One region of the Lysinibacillus sp. FSL K6-3209 genome, then DNA from elsewhere that is predicted to be linked to it. Evidence: riboswitches for the same ligand, from Rfam matches in the RefSeq annotation. Region 1 holds a riboswitch; the other holds the start of a gene.
The links. Region 1 has a riboswitch for FMN ahead of MHH88_RS06435 (ECF transporter S component). Riboswitches for the same ligand answer to the same signal wherever they lie in the genome.

Region 1 (12,858 bases):
AATGCTGTACCGTCTGGTCGTGCAATATCACATATAAAGCGTGCTACCTTGCCTCTTTCAGCCGTCCACGGGAAGATTACGAATGTATCAAGATCAGGGCGTAAATACATATCAGATTCCTCAATACGAACAAATCCTTCAATCGAGGAACCATCAAACATAACCTTATTGTCTAATGCCTTAGCTAACTGACTAACTGGTATTTCTACATTCTTGATTGAGCCCAATATATCAGTAAATTGTAGGCGAATAAATTTCACATTTTCCTCTTTCACCATGCGGATAATATCATCTCTAGTATGATGTTTCATTCTTCCCCACTCCAATTTGTCATTTTTCTTAACATCCGTTTTTTACAACTGCTTTTAAATTACACTAAAACAACTAATGAACGCAATGGGCATGTAAGGTTTTGTTACATAGAATTTTTAGAATATTCTTATCTTCTTTTTAGATGTATAGAAGCCTACTTGTTGCCCTTCATTGTCCACCCTAAATAAAAGGCTAGTGAAATAGTCTATAAGTATCAATATCCGAGCAAAAAATAAAACTTAAATATTAATTAAAATATATTTTATATAGAACATTAGTCTTGCTTTTTTTATATTTTACTGGTACATTAAAAGCGAATTTATTTTTATAGAGTTTATTGGATACTTTGAACTATTCAATAAATGGATATTTACCATTGTCTATTAAAGTAATTGTATAATTCGAAAGTACCTTTTATAATTATGACGTTGGTGGATAAAGACCTTTAATTCCATCTAGTTCTATACTCCCTTTAAACGGTCTTAAACTACCAAGTTAAAGCCCAACTTCGCAAGCTCCAAGTAAAAGATTAGTCATCGCCAAAATTTCCTTAACAATGCATGGTCACCAACTAAAATACATAGACTTCCTAGTATTTTTCACTGCTATAGGTGTGACATGTACTACGAGGGTGATAACAGCAATATTTAAAACTATACGTTGCGAGTAAACTCGTTCTCTACTTGTGAATACACACTACCGTTAAATAACGAACTTGTTTCAAACATTACGGATTGTGATTAAATCGTTAGCTACATAATCTAGCGTTTAGAAGGTTACACAGAGCCTAACAAGGTATATTTATGACGATAATGACAGCTTTTGTATGAAAAGAAACATTTTTTATGCCTAAAAGCCTTTCCCTTTATGGCGTCAGGCACTTCCATTTATTATTTTCTCACTATAATGGCGATGACCTATTTTATTTGCTTACATTTTTTACTGAAATGCTAGCGAAATTGTAATTGTTATTTCAAGTACAAGATAGGTGATTGGTATTGGAATTTACACTGCGAGTTCAAGCGAATATGCAAGCAGTTCATTTTATAGATAAGACAATGGAAAATTATACAACGCTTTATAATGTACCTTTTAGTAGAGAATTACGTTTTGTCTTACACGAATTAGTTATTAATGCAGTTGAAGCAACGGAAAAATCATTACATCCCCTCTCCCACAACACAATTCAAGTGCAAGTAACACACAACGACGAGGAAATTAAGTTAACCGTTATCGATGAAGCACAAGGAATTACCGAAAATAATTTGGAAAAGGCTTTGCAATTTGATCTAAACGAACATAATTATACAGATCGAGGTCGCGGGTTATTTTTTGTCAAACAAATGGTGGATTCTATTTGGTTCAAACATATTTCGAAAACAAAATTTTTAGTCGGTGTTTCTAAGAAAATTCACGGATAGGTACATCTGAGATTAGGAGGGACTTTTTATGAAATGGACAATCCGCAAAAAAATTAACTTACTACTCATTACTTGCATTTTACTTATGATTACGGTGATAACGATTGTCAGTTATACCGACGCAAAAAATAATCTAATCGAAACTGTCAATGCAAAACTACTATCGGATATAGATTCAAGTTACGAGTATTTAGATGCCAAAATTCCCGGTGACTGGCACATCAAAAATAATGAATTGCATAAAGGAGATGTGAAAATTGTTGGTAATTTTGATATTGTTGACAAACTCAGTAATCTAACACATGGTGATGCCATCACAATCTTTCAATATGATACACGGGTTAGTACAAATATTATTGAAAATGGAGAGAGAGCTATTAATACAAAGGCTCCTAGTGAATTAATCACGACCGTTTTAGAGCAAAAAGAGCAGCGCTATATCGGTTCAGCAGATGTGCTAGGGGAGCCATACGAAGTCGTTACAGGACCTATTACAAATAACTTGAACGAAATTATAGGCATGTTGTCAATTGCCTTACCATTAACGACCTATACGAATGCCGCTACTGAAAGTGTCATGAAAAATGTTATCGTGTTATTAATTATTTCAGCTTTACTGTTCGTCATCATCAGTTGGTTTCTACAACGCCAAATTATTGCGCCCATCAATCAATTAAGCGCCAATGCCAAAGAACTAGCAGATTTAAATTTAAATGTGAAAATATTAAATCCTAAAGGACAAGATGAAATTGCTAATTTAGCACAAGCTTTTAATGCGATGAAGACCCGTATAACCGAAACAATCAACGTTGTCGCCAATAGCGCCAATCAAATCGCAAGTTCTTCACTAGTTTTAGCGGAATCTTCTCGCCAAACTAGCGAGGCCTCAAACCAAGTGGCATTAACAATGAATGATATTGCAAGCGGCACTAGCACGCAATCCGATCAGGCGGAGCATATTGTGAAAATGATGCAAAAAACGAATGATGAAGTAGCCAATAGCTTACAAAAGGCAGAAGCTACTTTAGAGAGAGCCATTCAATCGACCCACATCGCACGAAAAGGCGAGGATGCGATTAATGAAGCCATTAAACATTTAAACTCTGTCACGCAAACAGTTTCCTACGCTACCGATTCTATTCAAAAACTAGGCAAACGTTCCGAAGAAATCGGCGGTATTATAACTGTTATTACAGGGATTGCGGAACAAACAAATTTATTGGCATTAAACGCCGCTATTGAAGCAGCTCGAGCGGGTGAGCAAGGAAAAGGTTTCGCCGTAGTAGCTTCCGAAGTACGCCAGCTAGCCGAACAATCAAGTTTAGCTTCTGGGCAAATTACGAGTTTAATTAAAGATATACAAGCTGAAACCGCTGTAACCGTTCGGACAATGGAAAGTAATTTGCTCGCTGTCGAAGAGCAGGTACACATCATTAGTAAAGGAGGCAATGCTTTACAAGAAATCGTCGAACAAGTTGTGGAAACAGAGCAAGGTGTGAAGGAAATGAAATCAGCATTCACCCATGTCAATGACAATTCATTAGATGTCCAACAAGCTATACATGATATCTCACGTATCATTGAAGATTCTGCAGCAGCGACCGAAGAAATTGCAGCAACTTCCGAAGAACAGCACGCAACCGTTGCGGAAATCTCACAAAACTCAGAGGAATTAGCCGAAATTTCGACTAACTTACAAAACGAAGTAAATAAATTTACAATCTAACTTTAAACATATAAGGAGGCGTAATTTATGAATCAGAAAAATATGATTAATATTGATACTAAGGCTGATTATATTTTAATCGCCTTTACTGGTAAATTAGAATATGGATTGATTGGAGATATAAAAGAGGAGCTTCACGCGATTAGTTTCGACACAAAACACGGCTATATTATCGATATGCAAAAGGTGGCGAATATTGATAGTACTGGTTTTGGTATGATTATCAATTTTGCAAAGAAAGTCACAACGTTCGATAAGAAAATAGCGATTATTGTGACAGATGATTTTATTCGTAAATTATTTGCCATCTCACAATGCGATAAAGTTTTCCCTATTGCCAAAAATGAACTCCAAGCGAAGCAGTTCATTAAAGAAGAAAAATGGTTAGGCGAACTCGCACTAAGTGAATATTAAATGGTGACAGGCACGCAAACAATTCTGACAATAGTTTAAATAGCAGAGCAACATACATGATTAGAGGAGCAGACATATATTCGTCTGCTCTTTTTTGTCTAAGGCTATAGAGAAATAAGTTAAATGCACACACAGGCAAAAAAAGATAAATTAAATAAACTAGTAGAAAAATGTATTAGGAGGTACAGTCTTTGAATCGTTGTCAAAAAAATTGTTCATGCGAACGTTGCCAATCTAGTTTGCCTGTTATTAAAGCAATCGATATTTGTCATATCACTCCAAACGCACAAACTCCACCCGTCTCATCTTCCACATACGGGAACTTTTTTCAAACGAATTTTATCACGCTCGCTACCAATCAAGCTATGCCTTGGAACGGTATGGGGGAAACTGCTGGCATCACGTTAGACCCCGATACAGTGACTATCAGGGTTACCCAAGGAGGGGCGTACTATATCGATTATCATGTGAATGGAAATTTCTCTCCATTTGGGACAGGTAACGTTACAATCGTTACAGCTCTCTTTGTTAATAATGCCGAAGTGAATCCAATTCAAACGAGATACGGAGCGTTAAATACAGAAGTCGACAGATATGAATGCGTACCAATCACTGGAGGAACAATTGTATTTATCCCAGATAATGGAACAGTTCAATTAAGAAATATCGGTCCAGACTTCCGTACTTGCGATGGCGGAATTGTACTCGCTGCTTCAATAAATTTAATAAAAGTTAGCACACCATAAGGTCTTGAAGTACCAGTAAAAATAGTACCTGTAGTTAAGACACTTGAAAAGAGTGCTTTAATGCCAGGTATTTTTTTCACTACCACTTACTTGGTGCTTAATCGAAAAAAAGATGGCTCCTGCGCAATACAAGAACCATCTCTAAGCTGCAATATATTTATTTTTGTATGAGCATATTTAATAAAACAACAATAATTACAATTGGGACGACCACTAACATTAATAGGCGATATGTGTTATAAAACCCTTGTCCCACCTGACTTCCCATAAGCAATTCTTTTTTCACAAAGTCTTTATCTACTACATAGGCAATAAAAATGGCGATCAATAAATTGCCCAATGGTAGCATTAAATTGGACACTAAGTAATCAGTAGCATCAAAAATGGACTTGCCAAATATTGAAACATCCGCTAATAAACTTGACGATAATGCCGATGGAATTGCTGCAACAAAAACAATGACTCCAAGTAATAACGTTAAGACTGAACGCGACATATGCCATTTTTCAATAAATGCTGCCACGATGATTTCATATAAACTAAACGACGAAGTTAATGTCGCAAATAAAAATAGTAATAAAAACAGGGCCAAAAACACTTCCCCAAAAGGCATTTGGCTAAATGCTGTCGGTAGCACCATAAATAATAAGCCAGGCCCAGCTTGCGGTTCCAAATCAAAAGCAAATACAACTGGGAAAATAGCTAGCCCTGCTAAAAACGACACAAGTACTGTCAAAATAACAACGGAACCTGCTGAATTTGGTAAACTAACATCTTTTTTCAAATACGAACTATATGTAACCAAACAAGAGAAACCTACTGCCAAACCAAAGAATGACTGCCCTAGCGCCTCTAGTAACGCTTTACCTGTTATATTAGAAAAATCAGGCCATAAGAAGAATTTCACACCTTCCATTGCCCCATCTAAAGTTAATGCACGAATAACAAGAATGATAAACATCACAAATAACAATGGCATCATCCATTTATTTGCTTTCTCAATACCATTTTGTACACCTAGCGAAATAACAAGTACATTGGTTAATGTAAATAACGCTAAACCTAGTAATGTAATCCACGGTGTGCTAATAATCTTTCCAAATAAATCGCCTGGATTAACTGAAGAATCAATAACTGCACCCGATATTCCAAGGCCGCTATAAATAAAAATCCATCCTCCTACAACACTGTAAAAGGTTAATAATAGAAAACAACCCAATACACCCATACGTCCAACCCAAGCCCATGCCGGTTTCGTTGGCACAACTTTTTTATAGGCAGTGACAGCTTCCGATTGCGTACCCCGCCCTAAAATATACTCGGATAATAACATCGGTAGGCCGATTAATAATGTAAAAAGCACAAAAATCAGGAAAAATGCGCCTCCACCACTTTGCCCTGTGACATAGGGTAACTTCCAAATAGCCCCTAGCCCAATTGCCGCACCCGCTGATGCTAAAATAAATCCTAATTTACTAGACCATTGTCCTTTATTCTCACTCATCTCTTCAATCTCCTCAAAACTAACTAATCTCTTATTAATTGTACATTAAAATAGTAAATTAGACTAGACAGTTCCTGAATTTCCCAGCATGCTATTGGATCCATAAAAAAACTGCACCTCCATTTGTTAGATGTGTCTAACAATTGGTGTGCAGTTCAATATGCTCGAGGTGAAATGAATTATTTTGATAAATACATTGTGCGTTGTTGGTTGATCCATTTGCGCATCGTTGTGAATAATAACGCCATAATCGCCGTTAATAACACACCTTTCACGATATTAAATGGTAAAATGCCTGCAACAATCATTGTGTATAATGAATCGCCAACGACTGGCTCCATTCCTAAGAAATAAGTGTACATCGGTAAAAATACTGCGATATTTAACAAGCTCATTCCAACCGCCATCACAATCGTTCCTGTTGCTAATCCTCCAACAAGACCTCCAATCGTTTTAAAACGGTTAAAAATAAATGATACTGGTAAAATAAATAATATGCCTGTTACAAAGTTTGCAATATGACCAACTGGCACTCCTGTTGGCGTACCAGAGAAAATCCAATCTAAGACATTTTTAAATAGCTCTACTAAAATACCTGCTACTGGGCCCATCGTGATGGCTGCAAGTAAGGCAGGCATATCACTGAAATCCACTTCCAAAAAGGCTGGGAACGGTGGAATCGGGAAATTAAATAACATTAATAAAAACGAAATACTACTCAGCATACCAATCGTAATAAACGATTGCAGTTTGACATTTTTCTTCATTGAAAACTCTCTCCTCTTTGCTGATTCAATCTTGCAAGAAGAAAGGTTACGACGTAATCGATTGTTTTTCACGAAAAAACCCTTATGCAAATCAGCATAAGGGAGAAAAGGCATGAGTAAATAACGCCATTACTAGCTATTTTTTGTGCATAGCGTGCACTTAAAGACACACTAAAAAAACGTTCGCACATAGCTTAATTCGTAACAACGAATGACGATCGTACCTTCATCTTCTCCCATCCAGACTATACTGTCGGCCTTGGAATTACACCAAGTCAGCCATGCAAAAAAATCTTTGCACAGGTCGCGGGCTGAAGAGCCATCTAGTAAATCATGCGAACTACTGTAGCTTACTACTACACTAGCGATTTACAACTCTATTACCGCCGGTCGGGATTTTCACCCTGCCCCGAAGATGAATCAATATTATTTTATAAACTAACTATAATGTTTTATCACATAAAAGTAAATACTTCTGCTTAAAATAATCCGATTAAATTTGTATGTTTTAATAAATGAAGCATTTTGCGAGAAATCATGGAGTAGCTTACCCGCGGAGCAAAGTCACTTACCCGCGATATTTTATCATTTACCCGCGAATCAAGGTGCTTTACCCGCGGTATTTCAATTATAAAAAAACAGCTATCTCTATCTGATAGCTGTTTTCTATATTATGGCATCATTTGTTTATTGGCACCTACAGGCATTGGTAAAAAATTTGTTAAATCAAAGCCTTCCCAACTTTCCTGTACAATGTTATCTAAACGTATCTTTTTATCAAAGCTTGACGCAGTCAACATCATCGCCTCGATTAATTGTGTTGCCCGTACGGCATCCATTGTCGTTAAATCAAGTGGTGCGTCAAATGTGACCACAACCCCATCTTCTTCTTCTTTTACAGTGTATGTGACATTTTCCGGAACAACTGGCACATAAACATCATCCTTTTTGTCTCGCATCGCCAGTAGAGCCTCTGTCACAGTAGGATACGTTTGATGGAAATCAGGCGATAAATATTCAGTCCCGTTTCCCTCTGTATATAAATAATAGTTATAATGATTATCTTTTGTTAGCGCTATAGGCTCACTCGGCTCTTCTGCTTGCGAAAACTCGTAAGCTGAACCATCTGCCTGTTTAATGGCAATGGCTTTATATTCGGATTCGGAAAAAGTATCTTTTAACGAGCTTAAATATTTCGTGACAGATGCCGAAGCTACATCATAATCATTTTCTTCTGGTAATACGTGCACAAGCGTCTTACCTTCTTCTTTTAACTCACCTTTGTACGGATGATAGTCCGTTAAACCCATTGCTTCTTCATCAATTTGAGGTGCGTATTTTTTATACATTTGTAAAGTTGTTGGTTTCTTCTTCCCAAAATCAGCAGTTATTTTTTCGTTCTTAATAATATAGGTCATTGGTATACTATCAGCCTTGCCACCAGGTAAACCAATTCTGAAAACGACTGCATCGACTAAATCATCTTCGTAAACAGATGTCCGCAACGATAGGATACGAGCATGCTCAGCACCAATATTCGCTTTCATCACACTATCTGCATCTGCATTTTCACTTTCTGTGACCGACCGATCCTCCTGCATGGAAGAATAATTTTCGATTGGGGCGTTTGCTTCATCCTTTACGGAAGAATTGTTCGATACATAGATGTACCCTGCTATTGATAGTACAAAAATTGCAGCAACACTACTTAAAATAGGCAACCTACTCTTGCGTCGTTTTATAGGTTCAATATTTTCTTGAGCAGGCAATGATTGTGCTTGTTGTTCTTTTACTTCATCTACTATGGCCTCTTGAAGATGTATATTGTCTTGTAAACGTGCATCAGCAAGCAATCTTTTTAACACTTCGTCTTTCGAGCGGTGGTCAGTAAGCTTCGGGGCATTGCTCAACATTTGTTCAAGTTGTTCATCGTCAAATTGTTGTTTATGCGTCATTGCCTTTTCGCCTCCTGTTCCCTAGCCTGTTGTAGATGTTGTCTTAAAAACTTAATGGCTCGATGTTGCGTCGTTTTAACCTTCGCCTCTGTCCAATCAAGTATTTGCGCAGTTTCAGTAATTGATAAATCTTGGAAATAGCGCATAATAATAACCATTTTTTGATCCCCTGTACAATTTTCAAGTGCAGACTCTATCTGCTTTAATTCATCACTGGTCTGTAGCACATCTTCCGGTGATGGTGTGGTTGAATGTAACTGTTCCGTTTCCCAGTCAAAAAAATCGAGCGAATGTTTTTGGCGCACAGCCTGCTTTCGAAAATGATCAATTGCGACATTTTTAGCAATGGCAAAAAGCCAAGTTTTTTCACTGCTATTTCCTGCGAATTGTTCATAAGATCGCAGCACACGGACATAAACCTCATGTGCAAGATCCTCAGCCAGTGTACGATTTTTTACTAGATAAATAAGAAACTGGAACACGTCTTGATGGTATGCATCGTATAGTCGATGGAACACGGAGTCATTCAAAGCACTCCACCCCCGTTCTCATAGTATTTGTCGTCTAACACTCGCAAAAGTTACATTTAAATAATAATTTTGTCTCAATTTTGCCATGTGCCAAACCCGAGCAAAAGCCGACAGCTAGACCCTCACAGATATTGGTATTATTGCCAAATAGTGCAGCTAGTTCTAACTACACGCATGACCTGTGTCAGCATGAAAGAGCATTGTCAGATGGAATCAGCTAAGGGCTTCTTAATGAATTTATTCGAAAGGTAAATAGAAAGTAAAGGTTGTGCCCTCTTTTAACACACTATCGACCATAATATTGCCAGAGTGCGCCTTCACAATATTTCGAGCAATTGCAAGCCCTAAACCCGTTCCGCCTTTAGAACGTGTCCGTGCTTTATCCGCTTTATAAAAACGTTCAAAGACATACGGTAAATCTTCCTGTGGAATCCCATGCCCTGTATCCTGAACAGATATTTTGGCAAAGGTTGGCTCTTGCTCTATCTTGACAATGACAGAACCTTCGTCTGTATGACGCAGTGCATTATCTACTAAATTCGTTAACACTTGTTCGATACGATCTTCATCCATACTTATGCGGGCATCATTATCAAACTCACTATTAAATAAAAGCTGCACGTGCTTTTCTTTTGCCACTTGAGCAAATTTCTGCGTAATACGTTCAAATGTCGAGTTAATCGGTACTTCATCTTTGTATAGTGTCATATGTCCTGATTCCATTCGCGCTAAATCCAATAAATCAGTTACTAAACGTCCCATACGCTTCGATTCATCATAAATAATTTTCGTAATCTCATTGCGTTCTTCTTGATCTTGAATAAAATCATCATCCATTAATGCCTCTGAATAGCCTTGTAACATGGAAATCGGTGTACGTAGTTCATGTGATACATTGGCAATAAAATCTGAACGTAGCTTTTCTAGACGATGCTGCTCTGTCATATCGCGGATTACAGCAACTGCTCCACGAATTAATTCCCCACTATAGAGCGGGCTAATCGTAAATGTATAATAATTTCCATCCATTTCAATTTCTTCTTCTAACTTATCTTCAAACATTAGTACATGATCGAGCATATGATAGAGTTCTGGTGGAATCGGCTTTGCGCTTTGCGAGCCTTTATTTACAAACCATTTTTGCATTAAACGTTCCGCCGGCGGATTGCTCAGTAAAATTGTTCGATCACGGTTAAACGTTATCACGGCATCTGTCATGGATGTTAAAATATTGGACAATTGCTCATTTTCTTGATTGATTACTTCTAAGTTATGCTTTAGCTGACGCCCCATTTGATTGAACGCAACAGCTAGCTGGCCGATTTCATCATTTTGCGTTGTCGGCATTTTTGCCTCGAAATTCCCTTTTGCAATTTCAAAAGCTAGTTCACGCATTTTACGTAATGGTGATGTAATACGGGATGATAAGAAAAATGCAAAAAATGTCGTTAACACAAACGCAATAAATGCCGCTAAAAAGACAATTTTGGTCGTCTCTTTCGATGTTTTATGTAACGCATCTGGACTTTGATAAATAAATACAGCACCATGCACTTCATTTTCCACATTTAGTGGAAACCCTAGCACAACATACGATTCCATCTTTCCTTTATCAGTTGAAGATGGCATCATCATTTCCTTTATAATAGGTTCATCTGATTGGAAAATTTCATGGAAGGATTTATTCGCTAAAATTTCATCTTGAATTTCTTTCTTGTTGACGCCTTCTTGCATCGCAAATGAGACTTCCAAATGATTTATGGCGATAAGTGCATTTGTACCCTCAGGTAAAATATCTGTAAGGAGTTGCGAAGTCGATTCTGCCGTCTCATTGTCATCCACTATACTCGCTATTGTTGCAGCCGTTTGACGCAGTGAAATTTCTGCTTGCTGCATATGATAGTTTTGAAGAAATTCGAGCATTAAAACCGTGAAAACAAATAATACAAATGAAACGAGAAGCAATATGGTTACCCATAGCTTCCCGACAACACTGTTCCATATTCTATTCATTGACAACCTCAAATTTGTAGCCAACGCCCCAAACAGTGACAATCATTTTCGCTGCGTTCTCGGATACACGATTCAGCTTCTCACGTAGACGCTTCACATGTGTATCGACTGTTCGTAGGTCTCCAAAGAAATCATAATGCCAAACCTCTTTTAGTAATTGTTCACGGTCAAATACTTTATCAGGAGATTTTGCAAGGAAATACAATAATTCATACTCTTTTGGTGTTAAATTTACTTCGATACCTTCCGCTGTTACACGGTGAGCATCATGGTCAATCATCAAATGTTGGAATACAACTAAATCTTTTGATGACGATGCATTTGTCGTAGGTGAAAATGCTTGTGAACGACGTAAAATCGCTTTTACGCGTAGAACCACCTCACGAGGACTAAATGGCTTTACAATATAATCATCTGCTCCAAGCTCGAAGCCTTGTACACGGTTCGCTTCCTCGCCTTTTGCAGTTAATAAAATAATTGGAGTTGCAGCTCTTTCGCGAATTTCTGCACATACTTCAAGCCCATCTTTTTCAGGCATCATAATATCTAGTAAAATACAGTGGTACTCTTTTTCTAAAGATTTCTCGATCGCTTCTTCACCATTCTCTGCTTCGTCAACTTGATACCCTTCGCGCTCCAAATACATTTTTAATAAGCGTCGAATACGATCCTCGTCGTCTACTACTAATACTGAAATATTTTCTGACACTTTCACGATCCCTCTCTTCCGATCTTTCTCTACCCTTCTATTGTACATGGTACGCTACGACTTGAAAAGAAAAGAAAGCCCTTTCGCAGCAGCGAAAAGGCTTTTTGTTCCCATTGTTACGCGTAGGAGTGTAAACCTGCAAGAATTAAGTTAACGGCAATAAGGTTAAATAATATAATACCAAAGCCAATTAATGCTAACCAAGCAGATTTTTCACCTTCCCAGCCTTTAGATAAACGTAGATGTAGGAATGCTGCGTAGAATAACCATGTAATGAGGGCCCATACTTCTTTCGGGTCCCAACCCCAGAAACGACTCCACGCAAGTTGTGCCCATATCATCGCAAATATGAGTGCACCTAATGTAAATACTGGGAAACCAATAATAACAGAACGATAACCGACTTCATCCAGTAATTGTAGATTTACACGTTTAACAAGCGGTTGGAATATCGCGCTTATGCGACGACGTGCAATAAGGCGAATTAATAAGTATAGTAACGAGCCTACTAATAATGACCAAACGACCGTTGTTAATTTTTTCGCATTAATCAATGCAGGCATTTCTACTAATGGAGACATGCCATGTTCCTCTACTGCCTCATACTCATTCATCCCAAAAATCGGTGGCAAATTATAAGTGATCTGGCGAGATACATCTTCTTTATCAATATACGTGTATTTCGATTCATAATCCATCGCACTAAATGTAGACGACACAATAACAAAGCCAAGCACAACGACTAAACAGTACATAACCGC
Region 2 (12,858 bases), 310 kb from region 1:
TAGACCGAGCGTTAATATTTTTGACTATTCGTAAAAAGTAGTGGAAACTAATTTTAAAAAATTATATTTCACTTTGCATTTGAAAGATATTGTGAATGAGGGAGAACTTTATTCTCGCCTTCTTATTCAACTAACGGGGCAGGATTGTTGAATAAATCATTTTAGTTCTTGGGAAACTAAAATGAGGTGACTTTATATGAAAAAAATCTTACTTATGCTTTTGGTTGGAATATCTTTAGCTAATACAACAGTATATTCAAAAACAATAAATGAAGCTGATACGGAATTATGCGAAACGGTTAAAATGGCACTTATAAGTAGTAATTGAAATCCAGTAGATAAAGCAATTACTGAAATTTATAAGAATGACAAAAATGCACCTAAAGAAGGTCTTTCTTGGGCTGCGTGGGAAACTGAAATCCTAAAAATAAAGCAAGTATATGGAATTGGTGGATTATATGAGATAACGTTGAAAGTGTCCCCTTACTATGGTGCTCATAATGGTTATAGGGAAGATGAGGTTGTGATAAATACAAGTGGTGAACTAATTAGTTATAAACACTTGAAAACATATCATTGAAATTAAACTAACCAGCCTAATCATGTGTTAACAAGTAGAGGGTGAACATGTTAGTTGTCGGGATCAAATCCCACAGGTGCTTACGTTCTACCCCGGCTACTATCAATCTATAAATTGAATAAAAAATAGTCAACCAGATTTCTCTGGCTGACCTTATAATACGAACGGGTGCTTTAGTGAAGATCGTTGAGTTGCTTAGGCAGCTCTTTTAAAGAAGCAGTTTAGATAAATAAAGGAATGGATTTTTTTGATAATATAATTATACATAAACGAGGTTGAATTCATACATAGATTATTTGACATAGTATCATAATTTACATGAGTCAAATGTAATGAAGTATTATTTTTTTCTGCAAATTACATTTTAAACCTAACCAAATATTGTATTATCTTATTTAAGTGGTACAATTTGGTTAAATATTATTACGAAGGATGTTATGTCTATGCAGAAGTTTTCTTTAGTATTGATGTTATTAGTTGTGTTAATAAGTGGGTGTAAGTCGGCTTTGGATTATACTGACGAAGACTTAAATGATTATATTAATAATTTAGAGCATTTGTCTTTCAAGGAAGGTGAAGATATTTCTTCGATGGATTATGGCACTTTATCTTTAGTCCCAAATGATAGTTTTTTAGATTTGCCTCTAAGCGAGCAATATTCTTACATAATGAAAGTTTATAACAAATTATTGGATATCCACGTTATGTTTACAGAGTTGGAAGTTGGATTACCTGATAACGATCATCTTACTTATTCTATAGATGCTTTATATGACTTTCAAATACATGCTATTGGTGAAGTTATTACAGAAGACACGGATGTTGCTCTTTTAGATAATTTTGATGAAAAAGAAGTTTGGAATGGCACAATGAATGGTAAGACAGCAGAAGAATTGCTTGCTGAGGAAGAAAAAGTATCCGAAAGTGATGATAGCACCCCTTCTACAACTTCCTCTGAAAAAGTCGTTTCATCATCAAACGATGGTTATGAGTGGGTTACATTAAGCAATTCAGAGAAGTCTGCTAAAATTTCAACGATTTTTTACAACCTAAAAAGTAATGGATATACATTGTTAGAGTCAGAAGCGTTCTTCATTGATGCTTTAGACAGTTTTTATACAGATTCTACTACGATGACTACAACTGTTAATGATGCTTTTGTTATGGTATCAGCAATGGCAGGGGCTATGATAGCACCATAAAGTTTGTGGACTCTTAATACTTATAGACACTCCTTACGAAGGGCTTCTTCTCATGGGATATATCTAAGCTTTTGTGAAAAATTTGATAAAAATCATCGCCCCTCTATAGATTTTTTAGAGAAGAGATGATTTTTTATTAGATATTTATGATAATATATATATATTGTAAATAAATGTAAGATGCTAAAAATTTAATTCTCCTTCTTCAACTAAAGGGGGCGTTAGGAAATAAAAGGGACGTAACATATTAGTCATATAAAATATGTTATGTCCTTTTATTTATTAATATTTTTCGAACTTAGGTCTTGATAATCAATATCAGAACCGCTGTTATTACTTTGGAAATCCGACTCTGTAACAATTATATAGTCTAATAGTAGGGGAGAGACCATAATGAAAGTTGCGATTTGTGACGATGAGAAGGCTGCGCATAAACTATTACATATCATCCTATATGACAAAAAGAATTATGAAAATATCAATTCAAAGACTCTACCGAAATAGTCTCACACCCGTTGAAGTGAGCAAATTTTTTGAGACAATTGTTCAAAGCTGTACGCAATTGAGTTGTTTGCTTCACACTGTTCTCGTACCAGATGTTTTTAACAACGAGTGTGTTAGTTTTTCTCTCCGCGATAATCTCAGCTCGTCCAATGAAGCATTCTCCATATACGAGGGGGAGCACATAGTAGCCGAATTTTCGTTTGCTTGCAGGTGTGTAAATCTCCCACGTATAATCAAAGTTAAACAATGCGGTAATCAGTTTTCTATCCCAAAGAAAATTATCGAGCGGCGCAATCAGCTCGCAACGCCATTTTGGTTCCGGATTTTGCAGAACCGCTTCAATAAGCGGTAAATCCTCCGCAAGGCAATACAGCGTATCCTTCATTTCCTCCACGGCCACGGCAACAATGTGATTTTCTTGTAATAGCTGGCTAAAAACCTCTTTGCGTTGTGCTGCTTTCAACCCCCAAATATTCAACCATGCATCTGACGCACGATTCCATAAGAGACCGACCGAGCCGATTCGACGTAGTACCCGCCACTTATAATGCGCAAGTTCATCAACTAGGGGCTCTGATGCAGTCAGCAGATTCGGCTGTATGTACTTCTTGGCTAAATCGTAATATTTACGGCTGCCCTTTTTATGATGGATAATCAACTCACCCGTTGAATACATCTGTTCCAGTACTGAGCGAGATGCATTGTTTCCGCTACTCCAGTGAATGGCTGATTGCCAAGAGAAATCTCCATCCAATTTTAAATCATCCGAACTTAGTGCACCATGATTTTGGATATGAGCCCGTACTAGCGTTGTCAACGCTTCCATTTCGGGATAGCGTTTAGCATGTTGTCGGGCGGCTTCCCTATAGCGTTCAAAATACGGCCAGTCCTCAATAGGGATAATAGCGAGGTTCTTGTCGGGATAATCGACAAGGCTTCTTTCTTCATACAGCAAATCGGCGAGCATTTCTTTAGTAAATTCTTTGATTCGGGACTGTAACACCAATTCGGCATTTTTTCCGCAAACATCGATAGGGTCGTACTGAATACAGCCAACCTGTCGAGTAAAATCCAATACACCCCGTTTCCCGCTAAATTTATAGTCGTCCAAAAGTTCATGTTTCAACAACAGAAATTGTCGTGCCTGGCGGTTTGTTAAGTGAATCATCTATGCACCTACTCTCTAGTTTTAGTGTAATTCAGGGGAGTGGAGAACAAAAAACGAAACCGTGAAGTGAAATTTTTTTACGGATAGTCAGTGTAGCATGCTTCTTACAAAATAGCCTATTCTAATTTGGCATACTTGCAATGTTCCTTCTAGCCACTGCAAATGCCATTAAAACATCATCCCTAATACATCCAAACTTCTCCTCTTAGCACCATTTCTGTTTTATTATACAGAATACAGTGAAAATAAACAAACGTATGTTCCGTTTTAGGGATGGGTGAGAAAAGACCAAATAATGTACTATCCTATATGAAAAATTTATTTTTGAATTATTTTTAAGAAATTATTGATTTTTTAATAGAAAAAAATTATGTTTTTACATAAAAAAGGAATATTTATAAGTATTCATAATATTATTAGAGATGGAGGTTATTATGAAAAGATGGATAGTAATTCTGATTTGTTTATTCATAAGTGGTTGTGCCGGTTTAGGAGATTATAGTATTGACTTATCTGGGAATTATTCGCTTTTGCGAACTTCAAGTCATAATATTACGATTGCACCTAAAAGTAAGAATGGTGAAGGAATGTGGGATGAGAATGTTATTCCTGCAAAAGTTGTAGAAGTTGGTTGGAATAAAGATTACATAATTGCAAAACAGCAGACTTACCCTAATGAAGAGTATTTTTACTGGATTTTAAATGTTAAAGATGAATATGTAGAAGGACCTTTTATTCTTAATGACTTTCAAAAAAAAATAAAAGAGTATGGTATTACTAACTTAGAATTGAAATTGGTAGAAGATATACAATAAGTAGATATAAAATACACGTATATTATTTTGTAGTAATATAGTAGAAAGGTGGTTTTTATATTGCAAAAGATATGTAAATATACTGTGTTATTTTTTAATTGTTCCGTATACAATTACTAATTTATTTTATCAAAATTATCGCCCTTAAGTTAAAGAATTACTAACGTTTAGATAAATTTATTTTTTATCTTGTTGTCCAGAAAGTTACATAAGTATTATGTGATAATGACAACTTATTTTCAAAAAAGCACTCCACAAAAGTAAGTATCTAAACTTTTGGGAGTGTTTTTTCCTTAAGCTGTGTAAAAAAACATTTTTCAATTGGATATACACCAATAAAAATCTAAGAAAAGAAACACACTATCCTAACGAGTCGAATAAGATGTTGCTGTAAGTAAGTTGGAGGTAGGTGTTTAAACTTGAAAAAATGGATGGTTGTATTTTGTTTAGGCAGTGTAATGGCTTTAGCAGGTTGTCAGGATAAAATAAAGCATGAACAAATTGAAAAAGACGACGTGCAACAACCCGTTATGTACACGCAGGACAAGGAGCAGGAAGTAGGTCCTGTAGTGGTTGAAATTGTTAATCCACAATCTAAAGAAATCATCCACATCGTATCGCCCATAGAATTAGGCTTTGAAACAGACCCAGTCTTGTATAAAAAGAACATTGAACAATTGGCACAACAATTAGCGAGAGGCACAGAAACAAAAGTTGGTTTTGATAAGCGAATGATGCTTGATAAAGTCGATGACAATGGTCGGATTATAAAAGGTAGTCCATTGGTTATTTTAAAAGAAAGTGAATTGGTAGAAAAAATTATGGCAGCATCAGTAACGGGTGGTACAGTAGAAATGCCATTGTATATTACTGAAAGTGGCTATTATTTTGAAGACATACCGTATTTAGAGGATGTTGTAGTTGCTTCTTATACAACATATTTCACTGCTTCGGATATCAGAAGAAATAAAAATATTGAACTTTCAGCAAAAGCCATTCACAATGTGATAGTTGGTAGCGGAGATACTTTTTCGTTTAATACTGTTGTAGGCCCTAGAGATGAAGCGAATGGCTATCAGCCCGCACCTGAAATTATTAATAAAAAGCTTGTTATGGGCATTGGTGGGGGGATTTGCCAAACATCTTCAACATTGTTTAATGCAGTCGATCAACTCCCGATTAAATTTGTGGAGCGACACCATCATTCATTAGATGTAGGATATGTTCCAAAGGGTAGAGATGCAACGGTGTCCTATGGTAGCTTGGATTTTAGATTTCAAAACACCAGTGATGTACCATTTTTAATAAAGGCAACCTATGGACAAGATTTTCTGACAGTGGAAATAAGGACAGCAAAAAAATATCAAGAAATTTTAACAAAGCTTCCCTCACAATAAGAAAGAAGTTGATGTAAGACTAAACAAAAATCAACTTCTCTTGTATTTTAAGGCACTTATAAAGAGTGTCTTTTTTAGTGCCTAAGCAATGGTGAAAGTAGTTCATAAACCTTCCATAATAATTAGTATTTCGGCAGGAGTAAATACTTTATATTCGGGTTCTGCTGATTGAACAATCTCAATAGCATCATACCCCCAACCAACCCATATAATTGGAATACCTACTTTTTTGCAGGCGACAATATCACGTTGCTCATCCCCAATATATAAAACATCGGATGTTTTTAAATTGGCTTGTTTTAAATATTTTTTTATCACTTTATCTTTACCAAAAATCCGGCTCGAACATAGTACTTCGGAGACATGGTCGATACCATTAGTTTGTAAAAACGCCAAAATATTATCTTTTGAGTTGGAGGAAATAATGGCGATTGTATATCCTTTCTTATCAAGTTCCTGTATGACATCTTTCATACCGTGAAATAGATGAACATCTTGTAATGATTGCTGATATAAGCGATAAAATTGCGGGAGTATAGTAGGTAGCTTGTGTAACGGGAAGTTAAATAATTTACTTCGTTCAGCAATCGATAATTTTTTTAGTGCATCAATATCTTCTAACTGTACTTCTTTGAATTCATGTTTTTTAGCAATCGTATTCCATACAGATGCAAACACTGCCGTGGAATCCGCAAGTGTGCCATCAAAATCAAATATTATATGTTTCATTGTATTTTTCTCCTTAAAGGGTATTTGGCTTTACCATTAATAATACTTAAATCAATATAGTCATTCGTTCATGATGACATGAATGCGGAAAAAAAGAAATGAATTAGTATACTATCTGATTTTATATTATGAGAGAAAAGGATTATTTACCATCGCTTCTTCAGTATGAGGTAAATTATTGCACTTGGTCTAATACTTTTGTGATATATTGTTTGATTTGTTTCTTGCTATAACCCATTACATAAGCTTCCATTATCATATTTTTTATAGAAAGTTCGAGATGATGTAATTGGGTTTCGTCTAACCGTCGATTTGAACGAGCGATAACAGTTGCTTTCAAGCGATTTTCCATCTTGATAATCGCTTTTTTCTCTAGTTCACGATAGCTTTTTGAAACGGTATGTATATTGATTCCAATATCTTGCGCCATATTTCTAATGGAAGGAAGCATATCATTGTCTTGAATATGTCCTTTTGCAATCTGTTCAATTAGTTGATTGCCGACCTGCATATATAATAGCAATGGGCTATTGGTATCTATCTGAATAGGTAGCATAGTATTCCCCCTAAAATAAACAAATTTGGAATAGGCATCGTAGCAGTTTCTTTTTGCGTTTGACTAGTTTGAATTCTTATCGGGTGCATTTTCAGGCGATTTTCTCCTTTTAACAATTTTGGCAGTAAAATTAATGTAAAAGTTATTATCTATAACGATAATATTATCATTATAGATAATATTGACTGTAGCATAGCATTTAATAAAATAACAAGTGCAATTCCAAAAAATGTGTGTTAATGTTATCATTATTAGTAATGATAATGAATGTTGAGAGGAGCGTTTTTATTGAAACTTCACTATGGGTTAGATGAATTGAATGACATTGATTGGTTGGCTGTATTACAGGTTATATGGCCGTTTATGATGGTTGGCTTCATCCTTATCCTTGTTGCATTAATTGATTTGTATCGTCATCGAAAAGCAAGAACAAATGTTATGTTATGGACAATCCTTATTTTATTTTTTAATACTATTGGTCCAATTTTATATTTCACTATTGGGCGAAAAGGAGCGAAACATCATGAAGTTAGAAATTAAAGAGGTGACTAAAACATTTAAAGCAAAGACAGCAGTCAATAATTTCTCGATGGTGGTTGAAACTGGACAATGTGTAGGGCTAATTGGACCTAACGGTGCTGGAAAGTCTACGTTAATCAAAATTATTGCAGATATTTTAAATGCGGAAAAAGGAGAAGTCCTTCTAGATGGGAAAAAAATTAAAACCATGAAAAAAGAAATTGGTTACCTTCCACAATATCCTGATTTCTTTCATTGGATGACAGCTACAGAAACACTCTTTTTTATGGGACAGTTATCTGGCATAACAAAACAAGAGTTGGTGAAGGAAGTACCAGCTATTTTAACAAAAGTTGGGCTTATAAATGAACAACATGAGAAAGTTCAAACATTTTCTGGGGGAATGAAGCAAAGGCTTGGCATTGCCCAAACACTGTTACATAAGCCATCTTTAATTGTCATGGATGAGCCTGTATCGGCATTAGATCCAATAGGCAGAAGAGAGGTCTTAAATTTAATACAAGAAATTAAACATGAAACGACTATTCTATTATCTACTCATATTTTAGGGGATGCGGAAGAAATATGTGAACGCTTTGTCATTATGAAACAAGGTAAGAAAATTGAGGATACGACATTAGATAAATTAACTAACAATCACCAAGCGGTTGTGCATCTTGAATTGGCATCACATAATATGCTTTGGGTGCAAATCATTGAAAAGCTCCCATATGTTAAGAATGTTGAAGTATTAGGCAAGAAGGCGAAGATTACCCTCGATAATATTCAGCAAAATAAAGATAGGTTGATTCGTGATGCAATGGACAACAACATGGATATCGTTAAATTTGAAGTTGGAAGCAGTGAGACGTTAGAAGAAATCTTTTTAAAAATGGTGGTGAGTGTATGACACCTTTATATATTTTAACGAAAAAAGAGTATGTACAAATGTTTCGAGAGTTTAAGATCCTTTGGTTACCTCTTGTTTTTATGTTTTTAGGCGCAACACAACCAGTAGTTACATACTATTTACCTTCAATTTTAGCAGCGCTCGGTGGAAATCAAGGCATTACGATTGATCCTGCAATCATGCAGCAGGATGGAGAACAAGTAATGGCGGCAACTCTTGGCTCGCAGTTTGATCAGCTGGGCATTATGGTAATTGTTATTGCCATAATGAGTATAATTCAGTCAGATAAAGCGAATGGGATGCTTGATTTTATATTAACAAGACCTGTAAAGGTAGGATCCTATATCGGTGGAAAACTTTTTTCTAATTTCTCATTTGTAGCGCTTAGTGTGACATTTGGCTATTTTGTATCTTACGTTTATGTAAATTTCTTGTTTAGTAATATTCCATTTTTTACGCTGATATTAGCGCTTGGATTTTACTTAGTATGGGTACTTTTTATGATTTCTTTTACTTCGATGATTAGTACTATTTTTAATGGACAGGGCGTTATAGCTTTAATTAGTATCGTTTGCTTGTTACTGTTGAAAATCATTAGTGGTTTACATCCAATAATTGATTTAGTGAATCCTGCTGGCATGAGTCAACAGGCAATGATGGTATTAATAACAGGTTCAATAGATTCACAACTATATGGAAATATGGTGATAACGTTCATATGGATTACTTTAACTGTAACAATTTCGCACTATTGGATTTCGAGGAAGAAATACCATAAAAATTAATAGAGTATAGCTTTTTTTGGCAAAAATAAGTAATCAGCATGCGTGCATTAAAAAATTTTAGGTGGATAATCTATTAAAATAATGTTATCGTATGAAGTAACTAAATAATATATCCTTCAGGGTAGGGTGAAATTCCCAATCGGCGGTGATGAAGTAATTCAAAGTCCGTGAGCGCAAGCTGATTTGGTGCAAATCCAAAACCGACAGTTACAGTCTGGATGGGAGAAGGATGAAAGTATAAGCTTTTTAAATTCGTATGACTTTAAAAGGTCTATTTGGCTACGCTTATATGAAATATAACTTCCCATCGCTTCTGTTGGGAAGTTTTTTATTTAGGGAAAAATTGAATAGGTATCTGTTCTTCGGGGTAGGGTGAAATTCCCAATCGGCGGTGATGAAGCAATTCAAAGTCCGTGAGCGCAAGCTGATTTGGTGCAAATCCAAAACCGACAGTGATAGTCTGGATGGGAGAAGAACAATAAGATGGCAGCCTGTGGAAAATTTTTGTATTCACTAGGTTTATTTCGTGACGTCTTATGTATTAGTACTCCCAAACCCCTTTTATGCTAAAGGGGTTTTTTCTTTGTTTTGGTCATAAAAAATGAAAGGGGGATTAACATAACTATCAAAAGGTTTACGACATAGGTTTGAGAAAGTAGGTGGAAAAATGTTTACAGGTATTATTGAGGATATTGGCACAGTAAAAACCTTGCAAAGCGATAGGCAAAGTATGGAAATAACAGTGATTTCGCCCAAAATAGTAGCGGATGTGAAGCTCGGGGATAGTATAGCCGTTAATGGGGTTTGTTTGACAGTAACTCATTACAATGACCAAGAGCTGACAATGGATGTAATGCCTGAAACAGTGAAAGCGACGAATTTACAGCAATTAACTGTTGGTCATGCAGTCAATTTAGAGCGTGCAATGCCAGCCAATGGACGATTTGGTGGTCATTTTGTTTCAGGTCATGTAGATGGTGTAGGGAAAATTATACGCAAACGCCCAATGGCAAATGCGGTCTATATTGATATCGAACTTTCAGAGAACTTAACTAGCTATTGTATTCCTAAAGGTTCAATCACAATTGATGGAACGAGTTTAACGCTCTTTCATGTTGAAAAAAACAGTGTCACAGTATCGCTTATTCCACACACATATAAAGAAACCGTACTAGGTGTTAAAAATGTTGGGGCACTGGTCAATATTGAAACCGATTTAGTAGGCAAATACATTATTCACCAGTTAAAGGGTGGTCTGCAATCGTCAACCATTACAAAAGATTACTTAGCGAAGCATGGTTTTTAACCTGCTATAGAAAGAAAAAAACATACATTGAAAGTCAAATCTATTAGGAGGTGGCAATGTTGCTACATTCAATTGAAGAAGCAATTGCCGATTTAAAACAGGGCAATATGATTGTTGTTGTGGATGATGAAGACCGTGAAAATGAAGGAGATCTACTGGCCCTTGCAGAGTTTATGTCACCAGAAACGATCAATTTCATGGCAACATATGGAAGAGGTCTTATTTGTACACCTATTTCACAGCAGCTCGCACAAAAATTAGCGTTACAGCCAATGGTCATAAATAACACCGATAATCACCAAACAGCGTTTACTGTCAGTATTGACTATAAAGAGACAACAACAGGCATTAGTGCTTTTGAACGTGCTTTGACGATTCAAAAAATGATAGTGTCACATGCACAAGCATCGGATTTTCGTCGACCTGGACATGTTTTTCCGCTAATTGCGAAAGAAAATGGGGTATTAGAGCGCCGAGGACATACGGAGGCTACTATCGATTTAGCAAAACTTTGCAACAGTGTACAAGCTGGCGTGATATGTGAAATTATGGGCGATAATGGAGAAATGCTGCGCTTTGATGAGTTAGTCAAATATGCACAAAAACATAAATTAAAAATGATTTCGATTGACGCATTAGCAACATATCGTCGTCAACATATGCAAATAGAAAATTCACTTACTATGTAAAAGAGGAGAATGAAATGATGGGAAAAACATTTGAAGCACAATTAATTGGCAATGATTTAAAAATAGCGGTGGTTGTTGGTCGTTTTAATGAATTTATAACAAGTAAATTATTAAGTGGTGCATTAGATGGGCTAAAGCGTCATGGTGTAGACGATGATTTAATAGATGTTGCGTGGGTGCCAGGTGCATTTGAAGTACCGTTTATCGCAAAGCAACTAGCTGAAACGAAAAAATATGATGCCATTATAGGTTTGGGTACAGTTATTCGTGGCTCTACAACACATTATGATTATGTGTGTAACGAATCAGCTAAAGGCATTGCAAACGTATCGCTTTCGACAAATGTACCAGTTATTTTTGGGATTGTCACAACGGAAAATATTGAACAAGCGATTGAACGTGCTGGAACAAAATCTGGCAATAAAGGTTATGACGCAGCAATGTCCGCAATTGAAATGGCTAATTTACAAAAAATGATTGGCTAAAAGGATATATCTATATTTAGAATTAATGAATTATCTCACTGGTGTAAGATTTATTGCATAATTTTTTGGACATTGGGAAATATATGTTTATAAGTATTTTAGTAAAATAATTTGTTTGAATTTGGTTCAGTAGGAGATGAGAATATTCAATCAATAGAAAAAGAAATCGAATTGAAAATGTTGAAAGAATTATTTCAACGCTCTGCTGACGTAATTTTTCAATCCTTTACCTTTCAACAACATAAGGTTTATTTTATTACATGTGAGTCGATGGTCGATCAGTTTTTATTGAATAAGGTCATTATCGATCGAGTTCAATCTTTGTTTGAAGATAGCTCTGTAAAATTATTAGAGGACCAAATAAAAAACAATTTACACATTCCTAATCTTCAAAAAGTAACAAATTTGGACGATGTTATTACGCGTGTCTATTCAGGGTTTGTTTTGCTTTACTTTGAAGAGGAGAAAATTTTATTTTCAAGTAAAATTGCTAAAAAACCAAATCGAAATCCTGAAGAAACAAAGCAAGAACTAGTGGTAAAAGGGCCGAGAGATGATTTTATAGAAGATGTCTTTATTAATGTGGCCTTAATTCGTAAGCGCTTGCCTACAAATTCCCTATGCGTGGAAACAGTAGAAGTCGGAAAGCGCTCTAAAACGACAGTGGCTGTTCTGTACATTGGTGATATAACCGACAAAGCAATGGTTACTGAATTAAAAAAGCAATTAATTAAAATTAATACAGACGTTGTCTTTAGTGGCGATATAATGATGGAAAGTGTGGAAAAAACCGCAAAAATTTTGCCACGACATGATTATACAGGTCGGCCAGATTTTGCAATACAAGCGCTTAGCAGAGGACGGATACTTCTTTTTGTCGATGGTGTATCTTACGCAATCATTACGCCGCCTAATATGTTTTTACTTTTTAAATCAGGTGAGGATAACGATTATCCAACTATAGTCGGTGCATTAGAGCGACTGTTGCGAATCGTAGGTATATTAATAAGTATGCTTTTACCCGGTTTTTGGCTAGCACTAACGACCTATCATCAAGAACAGATGCCTATATTACTTTTGGCGACGGTTGTCCAATCACGTACTGGTTTGCCTTTTCCTACGGTATTGGAGATATTGCTAATGTTATTTATGTTTGAAATATTTCGTGAAGCAAATCTACGCTTACCGTCTATTTTAAGCGGAACCATGAGTG

Region 2: it holds a riboswitch for FMN, as region 1 does, so the genes downstream of both, ribE (riboflavin synthase) here and MHH88_RS06435 (ECF transporter S component) in region 1, are expected to answer to the same signal.

The regions. Positions count from the first base shown of each region.
Region 1 covers NZ_CP150264.1:1,365,371-1,378,228, reverse strand. Annotated here, with positions in the region: gene MHH88_RS06465 (glutamine synthetase family protein) at 1-311, opposite strand, end outside; gene MHH88_RS06460 (ATP-binding protein) at 1,311-1,733, shown strand; gene MHH88_RS06455 (methyl-accepting chemotaxis protein) at 1,762-3,459, shown strand; gene MHH88_RS06450 (STAS domain-containing protein) at 3,487-3,873, shown strand; gene MHH88_RS06445 (hypothetical protein) at 4,065-4,619, shown strand; gene MHH88_RS06440 (sodium-dependent transporter) at 4,777-6,123, opposite strand; gene MHH88_RS06435 (ECF transporter S component) at 6,303-6,890, opposite strand; FMN riboswitch at 7,115-7,311, opposite strand; gene MHH88_RS06430 (RNA polymerase subunit sigma) at 7,562-8,845, opposite strand; gene sigX (RNA polymerase sigma factor SigX) at 8,842-9,375, opposite strand; gene MHH88_RS06420 (ATP-binding protein) at 9,613-11,388, opposite strand; gene MHH88_RS06415 (response regulator transcription factor) at 11,381-12,097, opposite strand; gene ccsB (c-type cytochrome biogenesis protein CcsB) at 12,214-12,858, opposite strand, start outside.
Region 2 covers NZ_CP150264.1:1,672,971-1,685,828, forward strand. Annotated here, with positions in the region: gene MHH88_RS07910 (hypothetical protein) at 197-328, shown strand; partial or broken gene MHH88_RS07915 (DUF3888 domain-containing protein) at 344-580, shown strand; gene MHH88_RS07920 (hypothetical protein) at 1,024-1,782, shown strand; gene MHH88_RS07925 (crosslink repair DNA glycosylase YcaQ family protein) at 2,261-3,454, opposite strand; gene MHH88_RS07930 (DUF3997 domain-containing protein) at 3,889-4,269, shown strand; gene MHH88_RS07935 (VanW family protein) at 4,701-5,666, shown strand; gene MHH88_RS07940 (HAD-IA family hydrolase) at 5,769-6,395, opposite strand; gene MHH88_RS07945 (GntR family transcriptional regulator) at 6,571-6,951, opposite strand; gene MHH88_RS07950 (PLD nuclease N-terminal domain-containing protein) at 7,240-7,491, shown strand; gene MHH88_RS07955 (ABC transporter ATP-binding protein) at 7,475-8,380, shown strand; gene MHH88_RS07960 (hypothetical protein) at 8,377-9,165, shown strand; FMN riboswitch at 9,274-9,399, shown strand; FMN riboswitch at 9,520-9,645, shown strand; gene ribE (riboflavin synthase) at 9,833-10,471, shown strand; gene ribB (3,4-dihydroxy-2-butanone-4-phosphate synthase) at 10,528-11,160, shown strand; gene ribE (6,7-dimethyl-8-ribityllumazine synthase) at 11,178-11,645, shown strand; gene MHH88_RS07980 (spore germination protein) at 11,823-12,858, shown strand, end outside.